Regions from separate parts of the Bacillus sp. GM2 genome, predicted to be linked through region 2. Evidence: riboswitches for the same ligand, from Rfam matches in the RefSeq annotation. Region 2 holds a riboswitch; each other region holds the start of a gene.
The links. Region 2 has a riboswitch for S-adenosylmethionine ahead of ACVC9U_RS12550 (methionine biosynthesis PLP-dependent protein). Riboswitches for the same ligand answer to the same signal wherever they lie in the genome.
Positions count from the first base shown of each region.

Region 1: it holds a riboswitch for S-adenosylmethionine, as region 2 does, so the genes downstream of both, ACVC9U_RS20530 (5-methyltetrahydropteroyltriglutamate--homocysteine S-methyltransferase) here and ACVC9U_RS12550 (methionine biosynthesis PLP-dependent protein) in region 2, are expected to answer to the same signal.
Region 3: it holds a riboswitch for S-adenosylmethionine, as region 2 does, so the genes downstream of both, ACVC9U_RS03460 (MetQ/NlpA family ABC transporter substrate-binding protein) here and ACVC9U_RS12550 (methionine biosynthesis PLP-dependent protein) in region 2, are expected to answer to the same signal.

Region 1 is NZ_JBRKSZ010000008.1:1,159,405-1,165,175, reverse strand. Features, by position in the region: gene ACVC9U_RS20545 (LacI family DNA-binding transcriptional regulator) at 1-790, shown strand, start outside; gene ACVC9U_RS20540 (chorismate--pyruvate lyase family protein) at 979-1,509, shown strand; gene ACVC9U_RS20535 (DUF3298 and DUF4163 domain-containing protein) at 1,608-2,291, opposite strand; SAM riboswitch class I at 2,967-3,076, shown strand; gene ACVC9U_RS20530 (5-methyltetrahydropteroyltriglutamate--homocysteine S-methyltransferase) at 3,150-4,280, shown strand; gene ACVC9U_RS20525 (glycosyltransferase family 39 protein) at 4,421-5,771, shown strand, end outside.
Region 2 is NZ_JBRKSZ010000007.1:2,265,801-2,271,571, reverse strand. Features, by position in the region: gene ACVC9U_RS12570 (YjcG family protein) at 1-426, opposite strand, end outside; gene ACVC9U_RS12565 (esterase family protein) at 491-1,213, opposite strand; gene ACVC9U_RS12560 (DinB family protein) at 1,730-2,218, opposite strand; gene ACVC9U_RS12555 (helix-turn-helix transcriptional regulator) at 2,299-3,246, opposite strand; SAM riboswitch class I at 3,374-3,490, shown strand; gene ACVC9U_RS12550 (methionine biosynthesis PLP-dependent protein) at 3,556-4,680, shown strand; gene metC (cystathionine beta-lyase) at 4,670-5,771, shown strand, end outside.
Region 3 is NZ_JBRKSZ010000007.1:476,796-482,566, reverse strand. Features, by position in the region: gene ACVC9U_RS03465 (MDR family MFS transporter) at 1-682, opposite strand, end outside; gene ACVC9U_RS03460 (MetQ/NlpA family ABC transporter substrate-binding protein) at 803-1,627, opposite strand; SAM riboswitch class I at 1,684-1,791, opposite strand; gene ACVC9U_RS03455 (sunset domain-containing protein) at 1,922-2,602, shown strand; gene ACVC9U_RS03450 (ABC transporter permease) at 2,630-3,961, opposite strand; gene ACVC9U_RS03445 (ABC transporter ATP-binding protein) at 3,951-4,649, opposite strand; gene ACVC9U_RS03440 (ABC transporter permease) at 4,675-5,652, opposite strand; gene ACVC9U_RS03435 (ATP-binding cassette domain-containing protein) at 5,646-5,771, opposite strand, start outside.

The DNA.
Region 1 (5,771 bases), on a different contig from region 2:
AATAGGGCTCATCATCCCTAACTCCAGCAACCCGTTTTTCGGCGAACTGGCCTTTCATATTGAGAGCATCTGTGCTGCCATGGGCTACAAACTGCTGCTTTGCAACAGCTTGAACCGCAAAGACAAAGAAGAAAAATACTTGGAAATGCTGATGCGAAATCAAGTGGACGGCGTCATCGCCGTGACTTACAACAGGGGAATTTTAAATTATCATCGGCAAAACCTGCCGATTGTCGCCATCGACCATTACTTATCGGAAACGATTCCCGTCATCGGCTCCGATAACTATGCCGGAGGAAGAAAAGCGACAGAACTGTTAATTGCAAAAGGCTGCCGGCACATCATCCATATCAACGGACCAATTGAGCTGAAAACACCGGCAAACCTTAGAAGAAAAGCATATGAAGATGTGATGCGACAACACGGGAGACAGCCGATTACATATGAAGTTCCCTTTCATCAAAATTACCGGGAAATCATCTCAAAACTGTTTGATGAACAGCCTGCAGCTGACGGCATTTTTGCCAGTGATGACCTCATGGCCGCTACAGTCATCACCGAAGCAAAAAAACGCAAAAAAGACATTCCGGGGCAATTAAAGGTGATCGGCTACGATGGAACGGAAACAGTTCAGTCCATCCTCCCGGAATTGACAACCATCCAGCAGCCGATTGAACTCATTTCCAAGACGGCCATCGAGATTTTGTCCAAAGCCATTGAAGGCGAATTCGATGACTTGCCGCTGGAAACCTATTTGCCCGTACAGCTTTTAGAAGGAGAGACGACTTAAATTAATGGCACAAAAAAAGGAGACTTTGACGTCTCCTTTTTCCATATATCTATTCAATTTTAAAAAAGATAAATTTTACATTACTAACCTAAATTTTAACTTATTTTTCTAGACAAACTCACCTCCACATGATAAATTTAAAGACAAGTTTTCAAAAAATTCTAATTTTGGTACGGAGGTGCCTTTCATTGAGCGTAAGCCACTTTTTTCCTGAAACTGTTGTTGCTCTTGTAAAAGACATGTTAACCAAAACCGATGGTTCAACAACCAAAGAGATTGAAACGCTGATCGGCGGCAAAGCCGAAATCGAAGTTTTTCAGCAAAAGAATATTGATTATGACAAACTGTCACCTGAAGAAGCGAGACTGTTTCAACGCGATGATGACATCTTGTTTAGAACCTCCTCTTTGAAATCAGGCGCTGATTATTTATCTTATAATTATGTCTATGTCAAAACAAACTTACTGCCGCCCGCTATCAAACAAGATTTGCAGGAAGAAAGACTTCCCATCGGGAAAATCATTGCAGAACTGGAGTCAAGGCGTGAAATTTTCAGCACGGGCGACTGCCAGGGAAAACATTTCACACACCTTGTACCTGTTTCGGCAGACCGGACATATGCTTTTAAAAAATATCAGATCATCAGCGGCCGACAGTGCATGTTCTATGTCTGCGAGCTGTTCGATTTAGAAAAAATCTGCGAACTGACGCCGGGCTGAATCATGCCCGTCAGCTGCCGCTTTATGAAAGAGCTTCCAAAACCTCCCCAATCCTTCTTCCCTCAAAACAAAAACCCCTGCGAAACAGGGGCTGTTATTTATTGATACACCGTTTTCGGAACGGCAACGACCGGATTTCCGGCAGCATAAGGGGCTACATCGTATTGCTGGAAGACGATCGCAATGCCGTCTTTTGTGTAATAAAAAGCCGTGTTTTTACCAAGGACGATGTCTTTCTTCTTCACATCCGGGAAGAAAATGTCGCTGTGTTTTTGAATATAGTTGTAAATGTATGTTTTTGTCTTATCCATTTTCGATTTTGTATTTAGGATGTCTGATAAATACACCCGTTTTTTAGAGGCAAGGTCATAGTTGAAAGAGCGGACTGCCGTATTTCCGTGCGCTCCGCCGGAGTAGACGTAATTACTTGTCAGGATGCTCAGCTTTTGGCCGGTCCGGTATTTCACTTCAAAGGACGTTTGGTAATCGGTTTGGTATCCGTGCTGTTGACCGTCTTTCTTGTTTTTTACATAATCTTTGTAGGACTGCTCAATATAACGTTTAAAATCTTTGTTGATCTTATTTTGGAGAGATTTGGTGCTTACATTTGAAACCTGCGGGTATTTCAAAGCCTTAACGTTTTTGTAAGTATGGCTCGTGACCGTCGGCTTTTTTTCATTTGCCGCGTATGCAGAAGGAAGTGCGGCCGCACTGTACAGCGCAAAAAACAATATCCCTGTCATCAACATACCTAACGCTTTAAACACTGTTTTTATGTTCATAAGAACCCTCCTTAATCTTTCATTGTTTATCATACCCACTTTGAAATCAGGTACACATGATAGACCGGTGAACTCGATAAAAAGTTTCAGTTTTTGAAAAATATTCTAATTCAATGCGATTCACATGTATTTTAGAGATTTGGAGTCAGACGATCGACAGCTCCAATATGAAGCATATCAACACATCCTGTCCTTAACCGAAAAAGAAGTCGATTGGGCCTATTAAGTATGGGATCAATTAATAAAAGATCTTGATGGTAAAGACAATCATAAAGCGCAATTTCTCTATCATTGAGCATTAGTGACCCGGAAAACAGAATGCTAAGTGACGTATAAAATTTGGAGAGTCGGATTGGCAGGGGATCAACAGCGGAAAATAGTCGTCAAACACCTCGTTGATTGTTTTAACGGCTGCCTTTACGAAAAAAATTACACGCTGATTCGATTTGATATGATCTAAAGCCTTAGACACTTATACGATCCTTGAAGGATGACGATATCAAAAGCACTGCCGCCGGTTTAATCGCAGAAGAAGAGATTGAAAAATATCAAAAAAAGTACAAAACCGTCTGGAAAAATACTCGAATAAATTAAAAATGCTCTTTTATTAACCATTGACATTTTTATAAAAAGTATTAATATTAAAATTATTAAAAAAATCGCATAAAAAGGTTTTCCTTATCAAGAGTGGTGGAGGGACTGGCCCTGTGAAACCCGGCAACCGCTGTCTATGACAGAATGGTGCTAAATCCTTAAGAGCATGTTCGTGCTCTTGAAGATAAGGAGGAGATTGAATATATCAAGCTCTTCCTTATCGGGAAGGGCTTTTTTATGTCTATAAAGAAAGAGGGATGAAGCATGACACAATCAACTGATGTACTGAAGCAAACGCCTGGAAGAAAAATCGGACCGTACAGAGCTGATCAGGTGGGAAGCCTTTTAAGGTCTGAGCCCGTAAAAAAAGCGCGTATTCAAAAAGCGAACGGTGAAATTAGCGCTGAGCAACTGCGCGAAGTCGAAAACGAAGAGATTAAGCGCATTGTCGAAAAGCAAAAAGAAATTGGCCTTAAAGCCGTTACTGACGGGGAATTCCGCAGGTCATGGTGGCATTTCGATTTTCTTGAAGGACTTGATGGCGTAGAAGGATACACAGCGGACAAGGGCATTCAATTTCATAATGTTGAAACGAAGCCGCGAGGTATCAAAGTAACAAGCAAAGTCGATTTTACAAACCATCCGATGCTGGAAGATTATCAATTTCTTCATGATATTGCGGGCACACATACGCCGAAAATGACGATTCCGAGCCCGAATATGCTGTTTTTCAGAGGAAAACTTGGAGAAAGCCCGTACAAGGATCTGGATGAGTTCCATCACGATGTCGCGCAGGCTTACAAAAAAGCGATCCGCGCATTTTACGACGCCGGCTGCCGCTATTTGCAGCTGGATGATACGGCCTGGTCGGTATTTTTCTCAGACAAAGGACATGAGCAGATCAAAGCATTCGGCCGCCAGCCTGATGAACTGCGCCAGTCTTTCGCCAACACGATTAATGAAGCAGTTGAAGGACGCCCGGACGATTTGACGGTCACCATGCACATCTGCCGCGGCAACTTCCAATCAACATGGGTGGCGGAAGGCGGCTACGATGCGGCTGCTGAAACGATTTTCGACGGACTCAATTTAGACGGACTTTTCCTTGAATTTGATGACGAGCGCTCCGGCGGCTTCGAACCGCTTCGCTATGTCAAACGGAAAGACTTGCAGGTCGTCCTCGGCCTCATCACATCCAAATTCGGTGAGCTTGAAAACCCGGATGCCATTAAGCGGCGCATCGAAGAGGCTTCCCGCTACGTCGACCTGAACCAGTTGTGCCTAAGCCCGCAGTGCGGCTTTGCCTCCACAGAAGAAGGCAACCTCCTGACGGAAGAGCAGCAATGGGAAAAACTGCGCCATGTCGTCGAGATCGCTGAAGACGTATGGAAATAACATCTCATATTTGAGACATGCCTAATGACGGCATGTCTCTTTTTTTTTGCCCCTTTATACAATTTAAAATTCCTTCTTGATTTGTTCATAGTTTGATCATATTTGGCTTCTATAATGCTCTTTAGTGAGGTGATCGAACAATGATTAAAAAAAGGAAAATCGATATATTCCTGGTCTTCATTCTTGTATTATCCGCAGCATTAAACTTGTACGGCATCTGGAATAGTGACACAGACAACGCCTACTATACGGCGGCCGTCGAAAGTATGACCCAAAGCTTTCATAACTTCTTTTACGCATCATTTGATCCGGCAGGCTTTGTAACAGTTGATAAACCGCCTGTCGCACTCTGGATTCAGACAGTTTTTGCACTTGTGTTCGGCGTGCACGGCTGGAGCGTCGTTCTCCCTGAAGCCATTGCCGAAGTGATTTCCGTAGCACTCTTGTACTTTATTGTAAAACCTACTTTTGGCAAAACGGCGGCCAGAATTTCAGCTCTTATTATGGCGTGTACGCCGATTGCCGTTGCCGTCAGCCATACAAACAACGTCGACAGCATTCTCGTCCTTTGCTTGATGACTGCAACCTGGATGTTGTTTAAAGCAGTTCGGAAAGGAAAAATCGGCTGGCTGCTCGGCGCATTCTGTATGGTCGGCGGCGGCTTTAACGTCAAAATGCTGCAAGCTTACATGGTATTACCGGCATTCCTGCTGTTTTACATGATTGCAGCAAAAACGACGATTCGCAAAAAAGTTGTGTCTCTTATCACAGCCGTGATTGTTCTGGCAGGTGTTTCCGTTTCCTGGGCGGTTGTCGTCGACAGCCAGCCGGAGAGTTCGCGCCCTTATATCGGAAGCAGCCAGACCAACTCTGTCCTTGAGCTGGCGTTTGGCTACAACGGCATCCAGCGTCTCACAGGCCAAAACGGTACAGGCGGGGGCGGAACCTCCTCATCTGATCAAGATCAAAAGAACCAGCAGCAGGAAATGCCGCAGCAGCAAAGCGGCGATACCGAAAACAACTCAGACTCGGCAAATGGACAAATGGCTCCGCCGAGCGGGGGCGAAATGCCTTCAGGCGGACCGGATGGCCGGCAGGGTGATGTCCAAAGCGGCGGCGGAGGTCCCGGCGGCGGCACGAGCGGCATGTTTGGCACAGGAACCCCGGGTCCTCTCAGACTATTCCAATCTGAGCTTTCCGGACAGGCAAGCTGGCTGATCCCGTTTGTACTGTTCGGCATCATCTGTTTGCTGATCACGGGCCTTCGCGGGCAACGAAAACTCAATGAAACAACGACTGAAACGATTTTCTGGATGATGTGGCTTCTGCCGGTCGCTGCATTCTTCAGTGTCGCAGGATTCTTCCACCACTACTATCTGATCATGCTGGCAGCTCCAATCGCCGCTTTGTCAGGTGCAGGCTGGACGGCGCTCGTTCGCCTTTATCAGGAAGAAACCGGCTGGAAAAAACAGCTTCTGCCGATCGGCATTT
Region 2 (5,771 bases):
TTCGTGTGACGCGTCTCTCATTTTCAGCGTGCCGAGGACGTCGGAATGCTCATCATCTGACAGCTTTTGTGCGACTGTGACATGGGGAACAAACGCGTATTCGGGTTTGTCTTCCAAAACGCCGCTGTACATTTTTTCATGAAGCTGCATCAATTCCTCTGTCGGTTCGGCTTTCATGTAAATGACATTATTGACGGGGGCAAAGGAACTGAATTTTGTAATCTTCAGCGTGACCGGTTTCAGCTCTTTTGAAAGCTCTCTCAAGTGTCGGACGACGCCTGAGATCTCGTCTTCAGACACTTCAAAAGGCGTTCTTAATGTAAGGTGGGGCGGAATTAAAGCGTAATTCGGGTCATAGCGTTTTCGGTAGGAATTTGCAATGTCCTGAAGTTTTTTTGATGGAAATAGCACAATACCGTATTTCATTTTGTTCCCTCCTTAAACAATTGATATGGTTTAGTATATCAAAGATGGGCCGATATACAGAGAGCTACAGCATTTTTTTTAAAGCGGGGGTGATGAGCGGCTGCCAGTACGTCCATTTGTGGTCCCCGTCAAAAGCTTTGAAATCGTAGTTTGTCTGCTTTGATTCAAGCAACTCTTTTAATTGCTCATTTGGACCTGTGAAATCCAAAATTTGATCATCGGTCGTTTTGACGGCGGTTTCCTTCTCGCCGATTTGGTGGCAAATTGAAATAAGCTGCAGGGAATCGGACTGTTTCACTTTATCGAGAACATGGCGGTCTACATAAGGTGACTGCATAATGACGTTCCCGAACATATTCGGGTAGTCAAGCGCCGTCATGAGAGAAACCGTTCCTCCGAGCGAATCCCCTATCAGCGTCCTGCCTGATCCGACTTGATATGTCGGATACTCTCTGTCGGTGAAAGGGACGAGTTCATTTGCCAAAAAACGTTTATACGCTTCGAATTTTGACCCTTCCGGATGGTATGTAAGCCTTCTTTCCTGTACGTTTTTGTACGGAATGCCGATGATGATGCTTCTTTCGATTTCACCGTTCGCCAACAGTTCTTCAACCTGTCTGCTGATGCGCCCGAGCCGGAAATAGTCATGTCCATCCTGTGCGATGATCACATGATATTTGTAAAGCGGCGAGAAGGAGGACGGCAAATAGACGAGAAGCTCCATTTCCTCGCCGAGCTCTTCCGAAAAAAGCTTTTTCTCCTGAATGACTCCTGTTTTCATAGCCAAGGTGAATTCCTCCAGAAATAATGTTTGTGAACGTTTCCATTCATTGTAACACGAAATTCTCTTGTGAAAGAAGCGAAAAGGGCTGCCGAACTGTTCGGCAGCCGTGATTTTTTATGATCGTTTTTTTTCGTACCAAGGCATTGTCGGTCTATCGGAGGGTATCCGTATCGCTCACGGTACCTTTTTCTTTCCGCTGTGAAATCCCGCCGGCTTTTGCCGCTTTCGGGATTGTTGGTTATAATGGACGATGCATCGCAGCGCATCTTCGGCACAAGGTCTTCCCAGCAGCCTTTCAATTTTACGAGGCGGATGATCAAATTCATGCTTGATGTCGCCTGAAGGAATGACAGCCTAAGTCAACGGCGCACTGCACCATTTTCGGTCCGATGAAAGGTACCGTTTGAAACCGGGCGGGCGCTTTGATGTATGCGGCGCTTTTCAAAGACGAAGCGAGCGATGTGCAAGGAAGGACAGATCACATATGCCGCGTTTCTTTTTTTTATCAGATGCCCCCTTTTATAGATACAGGTCGAACATGTTGACGTCATAGCCGAGCTGTTTTAAATAATTAAACAGCTGGGCTCTGTGATGGAAGATGTGGGTGAGCGTTTCCGTCAGCCAGCGGCTTTGGGTCATCCCTTCATCGAGGTAAAACGGCTTTGTTTTTTTTGTCAAAAAATCCTCGTCGGAGAGGGAAGTCATATACGTTTGAAAAGCGTCGAATCCTTTCTGCATAGCTGCAGCCATTTGGTCAGCCGACTGCAAAGCACCATATTTCTTTTCAATCCGGGCGATGACGTCCTCTTCCTTTTCTTGCATGATGGCCAAGTCGGCTTCTGGGATGGCCGTCAGATGGCTTGCCAGTTCTTTCAGGCTTCGCATGCGGTCGGCGGGCCGGTAAGACCAGTCAGATTCCTTCACTTTTTTCAGAAGATGACACGTGGAGCGGATGCCCGTCTCCATCTCGTGGAACAAATCGCTCCGCAGGGCTTGAACTTGATTCATTTGCTTCATCCTTTCCATTTGGCATTATTCTAAAAGTATCACCTAATCCTGACAGGCTTTGTCACGATTCTAAAAAAAAGTCAGTCGTACCTTGCTAAAATGTCAGAAGCCTTTCGTTTCAGCTGAAGCTTGATTTCCGCGGGTTCTTTGACAGTTGCCTCAGTGCCGAGGTTCCACAAAAGTTCCCCGAAATACTCAAGTTCTGGTCTGGGGAGGTTTGCATCGATCGCCCCCGTCCCGTCATCCCGCATGGTGAGGATCTTGAATAAGTCCACATCAGCCGCAGCCCGCCTGGCTCCTCTGCGTGTCAGTTCCGCTTGCAGCCGCACCGGTTCAGAGCACTCGCTCTCCGAATGTTTGATCCAGCTGAGAACCGATCGATAGGGAAGCTGGCGGGCCAGCGGGCTGGCCGCTTTTTCCGCCCGAAGGATGCGGTCGGCGCGGAACAGTCTGAACGCCTGCCTTTTAAAGCAATAGGCCGGACAGTACCAGAAGCCGTTCCAGCTGAACAAGCCGATGGGCTGGATGGATCTCTCCGCGCAATCGTCTGTTCCGTCATAAACGACCGTCAAAACGGATTGATTGATGGCTGCATCAAGAAGCGTTTCTAAATGTTCGGCGGCTTTTGGACGATGCGGATTCCAGAACACGATTCTGTCTTTCATCGCATCAATCCGCTCCTGTGTTTCCACGGGAAGGTGGCGGTAGAACTTTTTTAAAACCATCCGCGTTTCCACATCAAAGGGAAGCGATCCGAAAAACTGCAGAGATTGATACGCGAAAAACATAGCCGCCGCCTCTGATTGTGTAAAAAAGAGCGGCGGAAGCACAGGTTCATTCAGCAAATAATAGCCTCCGTTCGCGCCTGTTTCAGAATAGATCGGGACGCCGAGCGCGCTCAGCTCGTCCAGATCGCGGAGAATCGTGCGGTAGGAAACCCCGAATTCTGCTGCGAGCTCCCCGGCCGTAAATTTTCGTTTTGTATGAACGGTCATCATCAATTCGATTAATCGCTCTGTTTTTGGCATCTGATTCCTCCGGTTCCGTCGTTTGGTTTCATCATACCATGTTCAATATGAGGAAAGATTTAAAAATGACCCTTGAAAAATGTCTTGACTTAGGTTAAAGTAAAGAACAATCAGAAAATTGAAGAGATTCTTATCATGAGAGGTGGAGGGACTGGCCCTTTGAAACCTCAGCAACCGGTCTGCACTGACGATGTCAGTGTACCAAGGTGCTAAATCCAGCAAGCAGATGCTTGGAAGATAAGAAGAAGCGCATAATCCCCCTTCTTCTTATGAAGAAGGGGTTTTTTATTTTTAAAAGGATGGTGTCATATGACTGAACATGTACAAACAACGCTGGCGCAAATCGGCAACCGCAGTGATGAAATAACGGGAACTGTCAATCCTCCCGTTTATTTCTCTTCTGCGTACAGGCACAAAGGGATCGGGGAATCCACAGGGTTTGATTACATTCGCACAAAAAATCCGACAAGACAGCTTGTTGAAGATGCAATCGCGAAACTCGAAGGGGGAACGCGCGGCTTTGCGTTCAGTTCCGGTATGGCTGCCATTCAGACGATCATGGCTCTGTTTCAAAGCGGGGATGAGCTCATCGTTTCGTCCGATTTATATGGGGGAACGTACCGCCTTTTTGAAAACGAATGGAAGAAATACGGACTTCGCTTTTTCTACGACGATTTTTCAGACGAAGACTGTATCAAGTCGAAAATCACGAACAATACAAAGGCACTGTTTGTAGAAACGCCGACAAATCCGCTCATGCAGGAAGCTGATATTCAAAAAATCGCGCAAATCGCCAAAGAGCACGACTTGCTGCTCATTGTTGACAATACGTTCTATACACCGGTTCTGCAAAAGCCGATTGAGCTCGGCGCTGATCTTGTCATTCACAGCGCGACGAAGTATTTGGGCGGTCATAACGATCTTTTGGCGGGGCTTGTCGTTGCAAAAGGCGAAGAGCTGTCTGAGGAAATGTTCCAGCACCAAAACGCCATCGGCGCGGTTTTATCGCCGTTCGATTCATGGCTCTTAATGAGAGGGATGAAGACGCTCGCTCTCAGGATGAGACAGCATCAGGAAAACGCGCGGGAACTTGCGGCCTTTTTGGAAGAGCAGGAGGAAATTGCCGATGTTCTTTATCCGGGAAAAGGCGGCATGCTGTCATTCCGCGTTCAAAAAGAAGAATGGGTTAATCCGTTGCTGAAAAATCTCAAGACGATCTGTTTCGCCGAAAGCCTCGGCGGAGTCGAAAGCTTCATCACCTATCCGGCGACACAGACCCATATGGATATCCCGGAAGACATCCGAATTGCAAACGGCGTCTGCAACAGACTTCTGCGCTTTTCAGTCGGAATCGAACACGTCTCCGATTTAAAGCAGGATCTAAAAGCTGCGCTGGAAAAAGTAAAAGGGGAGGCGGTTCCGCATGAGTCATGAAAACTGGACGCTTGAAACACGGCTTGTTCATAACCAAAATAAAACGGACGGAGCAACCGGAGCCGTCAGCGTGCCGATCCAGCACGCCTCAACCTTTCATCAAGGCTCTTTTGACAAATTCGGCGAATATGACTACAGCCGGTCAGGAACACCGACAAGAACGGCGCTTGAAGACACGATAGCCGAGCTTGAGGGAGGGACGAGGGGATTTGCTTTTTCATCCGGAATGGCCGCGATTTCCACCGCCTTTCTGCTTTTGTCAAAGGGCGATCACGTGCTTGTCACAAAAGATGTGTACGGCGGCACTTACCGGATGATTACGGAAGTGCTGAGCCGCTTCGGGATTGAACATACTTTCGTCGATATGACGGATTTAAATGAAATTGCTTTAAACATAAGGGAAAATACAAAAGTCATCTACCTTGAAACACCGTCAAATCCGACGCTCGGCATTACGGATATCAGAGGCGTCGTCAAGCTTGCCAAGGCGCACGGCTGTCTGACGTTTCTTGACAACACGTTTATGACCCCGGCGCTGCAGCGGCCGCTCGAGCTCGGCGTCGATGTTGTGCTACACAGCGCGACGAAGTTTTTAAGCGGACACAGCGACGTATTATCAGGCCTTGCCGTCGTGAAAGACAAAAAACTCGGGGAAGAACTTTATAAACTGCAAAATTCGTTCGGCGCTGTTCTCGGCGTCCAAGACTGCTGGCTTGTGCTGAGAGGGCTGAAGACACTGCAGGTTCGGCTTGAAAAAGCATCGCGAACGGCTCAGCAGCTCGCTGAATTTTTTGAAAAGCATCCGGCCGTCAAACAAGTGTATTATCCGGGGCTATCTTCGCATCCGGGTGCGTCTGTTCACAGGCACCAGTCATATGGCGCCGGCGCCGTCCTTTCGTTCGAGCTGGAGAATGCAGAAGCTGTGAAAAAGATTGTAGAACGCGTCTCTCTTCCGGTCTTTGCCGTCAGCCTCGGCGCTGTGGAGTCGATCCTTTCCTATCCGGCAAAAATGTCACACGCCGCCATGCCGAAAGAAGAGCGGGAAAAACGGGGGATTACCGACGGCCTTCTGCGGCTGAGCGTCGGTGTGG
Region 3 (5,771 bases), 1.8 Mb from region 2:
CGATGGTCGAGGACCATTGCGAATAAGCGATCCAGCCGAGCAGGTAGCCCGTACATATGACCAAAAGCGCAGAAAATTTCGATTTCCCGCTGACTGAATCGGCATGATCCAAAACAGATGACTGCATGGCTTTTTCAGACCGGATGCGTTTAAATCCGAAAAACGCAATCATGAAGAAGACGGCGTACAGCATCGCATTCGCGAGAAAAACATACGTAAATGAAAAAGAAGCGACAATTCCGCCGAGCGCTGAGCCAACTGCCACACCTGCATTTTGGGCCACGTATACAGCGTTGAACGGCTTTCTGCCGCCTTCCGGCCAAACTGATCCGGCCATTGCATAGCATGCCGGAAAAACGATCCCTGATCCAAAACCGGCCAACGTTAAGAAAAGAATGTACTGGAACCAATCGTGAAAAAAGACGAGGCCAGAAAGGCTCGCAAACGTGATCACAATTCCAAGAACAACCGTTTTAAATCCGCCGATTTTATCGAATAGATATCCCCCGAACAGGTTGCCCAGCACATTTGCCCCTGAGTTCAGCATCAGCACAAATCCGGCCGCTGTCAGCGACTTTCCCAAATGCTGATGGATATAGATGGTATTCAGCGGCCATAAAAAAGATGCCCCTGTGACATTGATAAACATTCCGATGACCAATAGCCATAATGTGCGCGGCATAGCGTTTCCTTCTTTCTCTTTAGCATTCCCTCTAGATTCTATTCGTTTTGCCCATTTTTTTCAATTGACACGATTTCGATTTTCAACATAAAAAACCCCCTTTTTAAAGGGGGAATTTTTTTATGATTGCGTCATCCATTTCGGCTTTCCGAAGCCGGCGAATTCCCGATCGATCGCATCTTCGAAAGCTTTGGATTTTACCGCTTCTTTGAGATCTTTGGCGAATGGCTTGTCTTTGTTTTTTTCATCCACTACCACTTGATTGCGGTAGCGGTCAGGCATGTTCTCAAGCGCCAGCGCGTCCTGCAGCTTCATATTGGCGGAGAGAGCGAAATTGCCCGGGACAGCCGCGATATCCAGGTCATCGACAGCTCTTGGAAGATTGGCGGATTCAAGCTGTTTAAATGTCAGCTTTTTCGGATTTTCTGCAATATCCTGCACAGATGCTTTCAATGTGTCGACATCGCTTTTCAGCCGAATCAGCCCCTGATCCTGAAGCGTTAAAAATGCCCTGGCGGCATTGGCCGGATCGTTTGGCACAGCCACTTCCGCCCCGTTTTTGACATCGTTCAAGTCGTTATATTTGGCAGAATAGAGACCCATCGGAGCGGTCGGCACAGAAATGAGCGCCGCAAGATGTTTATTGTTTTCTTGATTGTATGATTTCATAAAAACCTCATGCTGAAACAAATTGGCGTCGAGTTCGCCTTCGCTTAATGCCGTGTTCGGCTGTACATAGTCGGTGAATTCGACAACTTCAACTTTGTAGCCTTTTTTCTCAAGTTCAGGCTGAATCGCTTTTTTGACCATATCGTAATACGGTCCTGCAGTAGCGCCTATTTTGATCGTTTTGCCGTCGCTTTCGGCATTGTTTCCGCATGCGGCCAGAAGCGCCAAGCTTAGGACCAGTACCAGCGCAGAAGTCCATTTTAATAACTTGTTCATGTATATCTCCTCCTCCAAAATAAAAAAAACTCTTTCAGCGCCTGAAAGAGTTGTTCAACTTATCTTTCAGAATGCGCCTGACATTCTGCTGGATTTAGCACCTTGCTCTGCTGCAGGTTGCTGAGATTTCGCCGGGCCAGTCCCTCCATCTCTCTTTATAAGCTCCATATTCGGTTTTTAAATGATTTCTCTATTTTACGTTTGAATATTTAGATTTGCAAGAAGTTTTTTGGCATAAACATTTTTTTCTTTTTAAGCTAAAATATAGTTATCAAACACGAAAGGAGACGAATCATGGAATCTATCATGCTGATCGGGTTTTTATCCTTCATTTTTTCCATCTGCTATCTTGCCTTTCATTTTATCAAAAGGATCTTTTCTCCAGGCAAAAGGTTTTCCAGAAAACTCTTTTATCCTTGTTTTGCAGGCGGACTTCTCCTCCTGATCATCTCTCTTCCTTATTACGATGAAGAAACATATGCCGTCGATGAGACAAAAACAGAGGACCTGACAACCGAGCTTCAAGAACTGAAAACTGAACACAGCGCTGTGCAAAAGGAGCAAACCGCATTAAAGCAGCAGCTCAATCAAGCAAACGAAAAACTGAAGGCAGTCAAAACGGAGAATGACACATTAAAAAAAGAAAATGAAAAACTGACAAAAGAAAAAGACTCGCTTACGAAAAAAACAAAATCGCTGTCAGAAAAACTGGCCAAGGCTGAAGAAAAAAGCGGCAGTGCCGAAGCCACTGTAAAAGAAAAGAACGCCACCGCTCAGGCCGGAACGTCACACAGCGCGCCCGCCGCTAAGAAAAGCAGCGGTGAAAGCAAACAGGAGTGCAAAATCAAAGGAAGCGTCAACCATATTTATCATACACCGGGAAGTACATATTATGACCGCACGAAAAACGTCGCTCGCTGGTTCTGCACAGAACAGGAGGCGCGTGATGCGGGGTACAGACCTCCGAAACGTTAAAAAAGCCGGCATACCGCCGGCTTTTTTTTACAGCTCTCTTCTTAATGCTGTCAGCACGTTCGTTCTTGTCGCTTTAATGGCCGGATTCAAGCCGGAAAGAATGGCGACACCTGCACTGATCAAGGTCGCGATGAGGACAAGACTGACCGGAATGTACGAGAAGGTGATGCTGAGCTCTGCCGCACTCGCTTCTCCTTCTGAAACCGATGATAAAATCACCGGTATAATCATGTTTACTAAAAAGCTGACGCCATATGAAATGATAATACCTAAAACAGATCCTAAGATACCGATATAGGCGCTTTCCAACAGGAACATTTTCCGGATCACGTTCGGGCTTGCCCCGATCGCTTTCATAATGCCGATCTCCTGCGTCCGCTCTGTAACCGCCATAGTCATCGTGTTGAAAATGCCGATCGCTGAAATCAAGACGGCAATGACTCCGACGAAGATCAGACCGATTTTAAAAGCCATGAAAAAAAGATTGATGCTATCGAGTTTTTTCGTTATTGAATCGACGTAGTAGCCTTTATCCTCCAAATCTGTTGTCAGCTGTCCGACATGTTCAAAGTTATCCGCGTAAACCGAGAGCGTTTTTTCGATCGTGCCGTTGTCTTTGTCCGCCTTCAGAAAACCGGTGATGTCTTTTTGCATGTCGTTGCTGACATAGACTGTTGAATCGCTTGCCCATTCATAAGAAGGTTTTTTCGTCACTCCGACAACTTTCAGATCATATGTTTTCGCTTTCCCTTCTTCTCCTGTTTTTTCATCCATTTTTGAGATCTTTAATTCAATTGTTTTGCCGAGAATATCTTCTGCGTATCCTTTTGGTTCTTTTACTTCCTCAGCATTATTTTCCATCTGCTTTTCATAATCTTGGGCTTCTTTTTTCGTCCAGAGATTCTTTCCGAAATGGTAGCCGACGACGATTTCATTCGGTGTTTTCGCTACGCGGCCGCGATCGAGTTTGATATTGGCTTTTTGCTCGGCGGCCATGTCGGTAATTGAGACATACTGAATTTGATTGTTTGTCCTGTTGCCCAACTTTGCTTCAGCAGGTGCGAAAACCTTCGTGCGCTCGATAATCGCGGACACATCTTTGCGATTTTCAAACTCTTTCAAGTCTTTCTTTTGAACTTTCTGATCGCTTTGCCCTTCTTTTCCGACAACATTTATCTCAGTCACGATCTGCTCTTTCATCAGCTGTTCAGTCATCGATTTTTGCAGGCCGAATCCGACGGATGCGAGCACGATTAAAAACGCGCAGGCCACCGTTGTTGCGAGAATGGTCATGAATACACGCAGGCGGTTTTTCTTCATATTTCTTCTAATGAACTTCAACTGATCCTTAAACTTCAACAGTCTCTTCCCCTTTCTCTAACACGCCGTCAGATAGATGAAATTTCGTATTGGCGATCGATGCCACTTCGTCATCGTGCGTGATGATCACAAATGTAATGCCGCGCTCCCTGTTCAGCTGCCGAATGAATTCCAGGATTTCCTGCTCTGTTTCGGAATCGAGGCTTCCGGTCGGTTCATCGGCTAAAATGATTGACGGATTCAAAATCAAAGCGCGGGCGATGCTGACGCGCTGCTGCTGTCCGCCTGAAAGCTCATTCGGATAGTGGCCGGCGTGGTTTTCAAGGCCGACGCGGTGAAGCATCTCATTGACGCGTTGCTTCCGCTCAGACGGATGAACACCTTTTAAAGTCAGAGGCAGCTCGATATTTTCGAAAGTCGTCAGGCTCGGAATCAGCTGAAAACTTTGAAAGATGAAGCCGAAATGTTCAAGCCTGAATGCCGCCCATTCTTTTTCGCCGTAATTCGTGACATCCGTGCCGTCAATGACGATCTTACCTTCTGTCGGGGCGATATAGCCGGAAATCAAGTTCAACAGCGTCGATTTTCCGGAACCGCTCCGTCCGACAATGCAGGCGATTTCGCCTTTTTCGACGGTAAGCGAGACATCCTTTAACACTTTAATTTCATTTTCCCTCCCCTTTTTGCCGACTTTAAACGAGTGGTGAATATGCTCTACACTGATCATTTGTAAATCTCCTCTCCATTATGGGTTACAGCTGTTTTATTTTTTTAAAAATCAAGAAGTAACTGATTAAAAACCCGACTGCCGAACCGATCAACATACCGAAGATATAGCTGGACAGGCTTGAGCCAGAGGCTGTCCCGAATCCCCCGATGCCGAATAAAATCACGAGAATTTGGATCGGCCGGTCCATTTTTCCCCAAAGGAAAAAATGTCCGTTCCGTTCAATCTGCTGTCTGATAAAGCAGAAGTAGCCGATCATATAAAACAAAATCCCCATGGCGAGCGGAATAAGCGTAAAGGCCAGGCTGCCGTATTGAATGCCGAAATGGTTGAGGTACATGATCGGCGTTATATAATCCAATAGTTCTGTTTCACCATAAAAGAAAGCAGAGTGACCTCCAAAGAAACTCCGGATGATTCGAAGGTTGGCCAACGGAAGCCCGATCAGCAAATACGGCAGGATCGACGTTGAAAATGCAACGACCAGCTGGGCCAGCGGATTGCCGGTCATCGCGCCCGCCGCCATGACAAGCGAGTAGACCATAAAGCAGAAAATGACCGACCCGATAAAATACTCATGAAAATGAATGACATCAACCTTATACAAAATAATCAAAGCGTAAGATAATAAGTAAGATAATAGCTGAGCTGTTAAAAGAATTGAAAGGCCGAAGACATATTTCGTATTGAAAATGATGCCGCGCCTATAAGGGAGGCCGAGTGTGAAATCAAGCGTTCCTCTGCTACGTTCAAACCCGATCTGGCTGAGTGCAAGCGCGACTCCTCCAACCCAGAACATTCTCATAGCCCCGCCTATCTCATAATCTTTATATAAAACGCACTCCATATCGGGAAATTTTTTCAGTTCTGCAAGGCATCCTTGGTACTGGAAATAATCATTCAAAAGCGTAAGCGGTTCACTCAGCATCACCGCTGCAAACACAACTAAAAAAATCCAGAAATGCTGTTTCCACTCTTTATATAAAAGTCCGCGGTCTACCATCTTCGCTTACCTCCATACTTCGCGATGAATACTTCCTCAAGACTGACCGGAAGCTCGTTCCAAACTTTCGGAGACAAACTTTTAAGAAATTGTTTGCTCACATCATCTTCTTTCGGAAT